One region of the Psychromarinibacter sp. S121 genome, then DNA from elsewhere that is predicted to be linked to it. Evidence: riboswitches for the same ligand, from Rfam matches in the RefSeq annotation. Region 1 holds a riboswitch; the other holds the start of a gene.
What was found. A riboswitch is a leader RNA that binds a small molecule or an ion and turns the genes downstream of it on or off. The one in region 1 is predicted to bind thiamine pyrophosphate.
Positions count from the first base shown of each region.

Region 1 (3,396 bases):
TCCGTCACCGCGTCCTGCGCGGCGTCTTCCGCATCCGCCTCGGCCCGTTCGCGGGCGTTCCAGCGGATCGAGGACCACAGCGCGAACCCGATCATCGCGGCACCGCCAAGGCCGGTGATGACCTCGGGAATATGCACCTGCGACTGCGCGAACATGATGATCGACAGCGTGAAGATCGCGTAGAACGCACCGTGCTCAAGGAAACGGTACTCGGCCAGGGTCCCGTTCTCGACCAGCATGATCGTCATGGACCGCACGTACATCGCCCCGATGCCAAGGCCGATGGCGATGACGAACAGGTTCTGGCTAAGCGCGAAGGCCCCGATCACCCCGTCGAAGCTGAAGGACGCGTCCAGCACCTCGAGGTAAAGGAAAGCGCCAAGACCGCCACGCACGGCCGTCTTCTGCGCCTCTTGCGTGCTGTCCAGAAGGCCGCCCACGACCTCGACCAGCAGGAAGGTCAGCAGGCCCCAGATGGCGGCGCTGAAGAACACCGTGCGCTCGGCGCCTTCCAGCAGGCTGGAGAAGCCCATCACGAACAGCAGGGCGATCGCCACCTCGACGCCGCGGATGGTGGCGTATTTGGTCATCCGCGATTCCAGCCAGCGCACCCAATGCACGTCTTTCTCGTGATCGAAGAAGAACGACAGGCCCACCATCATCAGAAAGGTTCCGCCGAAGGCCGCGATGGGCAGGTGCGCCTCGTGCATGATGCGGGCGTATTCCTCGGGCTGCCCGGCGGCCAGCACGATGGCTTCCCAAGGGCCGATCTTCGCGGCGATCACAACGATCAGCAGCGGGAACACGATCCGCATGCCGAACACGGCGATCAGGATGCCCCAGGTCAGGAACCTGCGTTGCCATTCCGGGCGCATGGTCTTCAGCTTGTTGGCGTTCACGATGGCGTTGTCGAAGGACAGCGAGATTTCCAGCACCGCCAGCACGGCGCAGATGAAGAGGATCGAGCCGGTGCCCGCAAGCGTCCCCGTGGTCTGCCAGCCGAGGAAAGCGCCAAGCGCAAGGCCGGCGGCGGTCACCACGAAGGCCCACTTGAGGTACGAAAGCATGGATCGCTGACCCACGGCACCTGCCGCGGTCTGGCCCTGGGGGCGAGTTCCTTGTGTCATGTTGAAGTGTATCCAGGCGGCTGGAACAAAACTGGTGCCGACATCACGGAAGCGCCGCCACTTCCGCCAGAGGGGCCCGGTCACCGGTTATACGCGCCAACGGCCGCCATGCGGCACGCGCTGCGTGCCCGCGAACCTAGGTTACCTTAAGGGACTTAGCAACTGGCATTTCGCGGTTTGGGGCAGTCATCCGGGGGCCGTTGACATTCGCGCCGCGATGGCAGAGCGTGCGGCTACATCACCAGGGGCGCCCCGAGCGGGGCTGAGATGCGCGACGATGCGCGAACCCTTCACAGCTGATCTGGGTCATGCCAGCGGAGCGAGGTTCTTATGTTCATAGGCGCGCAAGTGTCGCTGTATCCGATGACGTCCGATTTCGTGGATGTCATCCTCACCGGCCTGAAGGGGCTGGATCCCTACCGAGATGATCTGCGGATCGAGACGGACGATATGTCGACCCTGATGGTCGGCGCGCCGGGCCCGTTGCTTGACGCGATCCGCGATCTGTTCGCCGCCGCCGCGCGCAGGCCCGAACACGTGACGATGCACGTCACCCTGTCGCGCGGCTGTCCGGGCGAGCCGGACGATCCCACCTGCCGGTGCGAGACCTTGACGCGCGCACAAAACCAGTCGCTCGACCAGCGGCAGGCCGAGGCGCGCGCCGCCGTGGCCGAGGCCCCGGTGACCGGCGTGGGCATCGACGTGCAGTTCTCGCTGTACGTGCTGGGTCAGGACCGGCACATGGACGAGATCTATGGCTGCATCGACTTCCTCAAGGCGTCGGGCACCTTTCTGAAGTCCAAGAACTTCTGCACCCGCCTGCGCGGCGACGCGGGCGCCGTGTTCGAGACGGTGCGGCAAGCCTTCCTGCGCTTCGGTCCGGCAGAGGGTCACGTGACCATCGACCTGACCGCCTCGGCCAACTCTCCCAGCCTCCGCTGATCCCCGACCCCGTCGCGACGGGCGCCGCAGGGCGTCCGCGCGCCCGGAGCCTCTGACGGAGCCGCCATGCCCCGCATCCTGCCCGCCCTTCTGTTCGCCGCCCTGCTGCTGACCGCGTGGGAGATCTATTGCGCCACCGCCGATGTGTCGCCGCTGGTGCTGCCACCGCCCAGCGGGGTGCTGCGGGCGCTGGTCGTTCAGCGCCACCAGATCCTGCACCACGCGGGCAGCACGATCCTTGTGGCGGCGCTGGGGTTTTCGCTGTCGGTGTTCTTCGCCTGCACCGCCTCGGTCGCACTGCATTTCGCGCCATGGCTCAGGCGCGGAGCGATGCCCCTGCTGGTGGCCAGCCAGACGGTGCCGCTGGTCGCGCTCGCGCCGCTGATGATCCTGTGGTTCGGCTTCGGCCTGCTGCCGAAAGTGCTTCTGGTCATCCTCGTGACCTTCTTTCCCATCCTCGTCAGCCTGCTGTCGGGCTATGCCCGCGCGCCGGGCGCATTCGTCGACCTGCTGTCATCGATGGGTGCGGGCCGGTGGCAGGTGTACCGCCGGGTGACGATGCCATCGGCCCGGCCCGCCTTCTTCGCCGGGCTGAGGATTTCTGCCACCTACGCCATCGTGGCGACGATCTTCGCCGAATACGCGGGCGCGCGGGCCGGGATCGGGATCTTCATCCTGACGGCCAAGAACAACTTCCGCGCCGACCTCGTGCTGGCCGGGGTCGTTGTCTCTGCTGTGTTGACGCTGGCCCTGCTGGGCGCGCTTCAGATCATCGACCGCACCACGGCGCGCCGGTTCCGGGAGGCGTCCGATGCTGCGCGTTGAGGGGCTGACGATCCGCGCCGGTGCGCGAGTTCTGGTTGACGATCTGTCGCTGGAGATACCGGACGGCCGGATCACCTGCCTGATCGGCCCCTCCGGCTGCGGGAAGTCAACTGTTATCAAGTGGCTGTCCGGCATTCTTGACAGATCGCTCGAAGCATCGGGCCGCGCTTTTCTGGACCGGAGACCGGTGCCGCGCCCCGACCCCGCGCTGGCTTATCAGCCGCAGCAGGACGCGCTGTTTCCATGGCTGACCGTGGCCGAGAATGCCGGGCTGGGACTAGAGATGCGCGGGCAGTCCCGCCGGGACGCGCGCGCGCGGGTGCTGCCGCTGTTCGCGCCCTTTGGGCTTGACGGATGCGCCGACGCCTTCCCCGCCCAGCTGTCCGGCGGCATGCGCCAGCGTGCGGCCTTCCTGCGGACCATCGTGCAGGACACCCGTTTCGTGGCTCTGGACGAACCCTTCTCGGCGCTGGACGCCGTCACCCGCCTGCGGATGCAGGAC
Region 1 covers NZ_JBNAGE010000006.1:106,415-109,810, reverse strand. Annotated here, with positions in the region: gene ACP156_RS22415 (DUF475 domain-containing protein) at 1-1,127, opposite strand, end outside; TPP riboswitch at 1,361-1,467, shown strand; gene ACP156_RS22410 (YkoF family thiamine/hydroxymethylpyrimidine-binding protein) at 1,458-2,069, shown strand; gene ACP156_RS22405 (ABC transporter permease) at 2,136-2,894, shown strand; gene ACP156_RS22400 (ABC transporter ATP-binding protein) at 2,881-3,396, shown strand, end outside.

Region 2 (3,396 bases), on a different contig from region 1:
TGCCCGTTGGCGGCAAGGTAATAGGGCACCTGCGTGGGCATCACGTAGAACAGCACGAAAGCCAGCCCGCACAGGAAGATGACGAAACACAGCACCGCAAGCCAGTTCGCCTCGCCATCGCCCGAGGCGGGGCCGTGTTCCGGCGCGGGGCCGCCGCGCGTGTCGGGCAGCGCCTTCCAAAGGAATGGCAGGTACAGTGCCGCGACCGCGTACAGAGCGAAGGGATACAGCGCGTTCAGCCCGGCCAACCATCCCGCGAGGCTGATGAAGATGAAGCCACCGAAGTTCACCGCCGACATCTGAAGGCCCATGAACCGGCCCCGGTCGGGCCCCGAGAAGATGTCGCCAAGCAGCGCCGCCTGCGCGGTCATCACCGCAGCCACGGCAAGGCCAAGGATCAGGCGGCTTGCAAGCACGGCGTAGAGACTGTTCAGCCAAAGCCCGGCGCTGCCCGCGATGGCGAACAGGATGACACCCACCAGCAACTGCCGCTTGCGCCCGAACCGGTCCGCCGCCATGCCCGCGAAGGGCGCGGAGATGGCGATCAGCAACGCCGGCGCCGTCACCAGCAACCGGGTCAGCAGCCCCGCGTTGGGCGTGTCGGCGTACATCGCCTCGATCCCCGGCAGCGACGGGCTGATCGTGGCGTTGGACATGATCGTGATCGACGCTGCCAATAGCAGCGCGATCGCGCGCGGGTCGCGGAGAAGATCCATCAGGCGGCTTTCTGTCGGTATGGTCGCGCAAGGCGGGCGTCCCGCAGCGCATGCGCCCACCATGTAAGGTCGTCGGCGAAGGTGTCCATCGCGGCATCGGTTGACGCTGCGTCCTCTGGCGCGACGATCCGCGCCGCTTCGGAGAACCTGGACCACGGCGATGCGAAGCTGATCGTTTCGCGGATCGTCACCGCGCGCAGTTCCGCGAAGACCGGCCGCAGGCTTTCCACCGCGCGCAAGCCGCCCGATACGCCCCCGTACGAGACAAAGCCCACCGCCCGCGCGGCCCATTCGTCCTTGGTGCTGTCGATCAGCGTTTTCAGCGGTCCGGGCGCGGCATGGTTGTACTCGGGGGTCACGATGACGAAGCCGTCGATGCCGGCGATCCGGTCTCGAAAAACATCGGCGGCGGAGGTCTCGCCGATCTGGATCGGCAGCAACGCCGGGTCGCGGGGGTCGATGACCGTGGTGTCGAAGCCGTGACGCGACAGCCCGTCGACCGTCCAGCGGGTGACGGTGTCGTTGAAGCGGCCCTCGCGGATGCTGCCCTGAACTACGGCGATTCTCAGTGTGTCTTGCATTGTCGGTTCCTTCCGATTTCTGAATCGCTGCGCAGGATGCCGCCTCAACCTAGGTTGAGGTCAAGAACGGAGTTTCTTTCAGAACCAAGCAGTTGGCGGCCCGTTCGCGGTTGGCTTGCCAAACCCGTGCGTTGGCCCTAGGTCTGAGCGTACCTCGGGGTGCCCATTCGGGCTGAGACGCGACAGCGGACCCGTTGAACCTGAACCGGCTCATACCGGCGGAGGGAAGGTGAACGGCACAGCCTCTATCCTGACCCGCCCGTCACAGAGGAGGAATGCCATGAAACTTCCCGCCATCGCCGCGCTTGCGGTCCTTGCCCACCCCGCCATTGCACAGGATACGCCGGTGCTGCGTGTGCTGACCTACGACAGCTTCGTGTCGGAATGGGGCCCCGGCCCGCAGATCGAGGCGGCGTTCGAGGAAACCTGCGGCTGCGACCTGCAACTTGTGGCCTCGGGCGACGGCGCGTCGCTGCTGGCGCGGGTGAAGCTGGAAGGCGAGCGGTCGGATGCGGACGTGATCCTTGGCCTCGACACCAACCTGACCGCCGACGCGGCCGCGACGGGCCTGTTCGCGGAACATGGGGTTTCGCCGGACGGGCTGGCCCTGCCGGTGGCGTGGGACGACCCGCTGTTCCTGCCCTATGACTGGGGCTATTTCGCGTTCGTCTACGACAAGACCAAGCTTGAGACCCCGCCGGCCAGCCTGAAGGCGCTGGCGGAAAGCGACCTGACCGTGATCATCCAGGATCCGCGCACCTCGACCCCCGGCCTTGGCCTGCTGATGTGGGTCGAAGCGGCGTTCGGAGACGACGCGCAGGCGTGGTGGGAAGCGATGGCGGCGAACATCCTGACCGTCACCGCCGGATGGTCCGAGGCCTACGGCCTGTTCCTTGATGGCGAGGCGGACATGGTGCTGAGCTATACGACGTCTCCGGCCTACCACATCATCGCAGAGGGCGACGATACCAAGGCCGCCGCACCGTTCGCCGAAGGGCATTATCTGCAGGTCGAAGTCGCCGGGAAGCTGGCGAACACCGACGAGCCCGAACTGGCGGACGCCTTCCTTGCCTTCATGCTGACCGAAGGTTTCCAGTCGGTGATCCCCGAGACGAACTGGATGTACCCGGCGGTGATGCCCGAGGGCGGTCTGGCCGATGGCTTCGACGGACTCGTGACGCCCGAAACCGCGCTGCTGTTCCCGGCGGACGAGGCGGACGGCGTGCGCGAGACGGCCATGCAGAAATGGCTGGCCGCTTTGGCCCGGTGACCGGCCGGGCGAGACACCCGGTGATCCGGATCGCAGGCGGAGCCGCGGCGCTTGTCGTCGCGGCCTTGACGCTTGGCACGCTGGTCGCAGTGGCGCTTCGGGCCGACGGCGGGCCCAGCCTTGGCCCGGCGGACTGGGCCGCGATCCGGTTCACGCTGATACAGGCGGTGCTGTCGGCCGTGTTCAGCGTGCTGCTGGCGGTGCCCGTCGCGCGCGCATTGGCGCGGCGGCGGTTTCCGGGCCGTGTACTGCTGGTCACGCTGCTGGGCGCGCCCTTCATCCTGCCGACGATCGTCGCGGTCTTGGGGCTGCTGGCCGTTTTCGGGCGCAGCGGCATCCTGAGCACCGCGCTGGGCTGGGTCGGGCTGGGACCGATCCACATCTACGGGCTGCACGGAGTCGTGCTGGCCCATGTGTTCTTCAACATGCCGCTTGCGGTGCGCCTTATCCTGCAAGGCTGGCTGGCGATCCCGGCCGAGCGCTTCCGGCTTGCCGCCTCGCTTGGCATGGGCCCGCGCGAGGTGTTCCGGCGGCTGGAATGGCCGATGCTGCGCGCCGTGGTGCCGGGCGCATTTCTTGTAATCTTCCTGGTCTGCACCACCAGCTTCGCGGTCGCTTTGACGCTGGGCGGCGGCCCGCGCGGCACCACGGTCGAGCTGGCGATCTATCAGGCGTTCCGGTTCGAATTCGATCTTGGCCGCGCGGCGCTGCTGTCGCTGATCCAGTTCGGCATCTGCGCGGTCGCGGCGGTGGCGGTGTGGCGGGTCAGCCTGCCTTCGGGGCTTGGCGGCGGGCTGGGCCGGGTGGTCGAGCGCTGGGGCATTGCCAC
Region 2 covers NZ_JBNAGE010000002.1:378,702-382,097, forward strand. Annotated here, with positions in the region: gene ACP156_RS10160 (MFS transporter) at 1-716, opposite strand, end outside; gene ACP156_RS10165 (NADPH-dependent FMN reductase) at 716-1,297, opposite strand; TPP riboswitch at 1,443-1,541, shown strand; gene thiB (thiamine ABC transporter substrate binding subunit) at 1,578-2,567, shown strand; gene ACP156_RS10175 (thiamine/thiamine pyrophosphate ABC transporter permease ThiP) at 2,543-3,396, shown strand, end outside.
Region 2: linked by a shared signal. The riboswitch ahead of thiB (thiamine ABC transporter substrate binding subunit) and the one ahead of ACP156_RS22410 (YkoF family thiamine/hydroxymethylpyrimidine-binding protein) in region 1 are both predicted to bind thiamine pyrophosphate.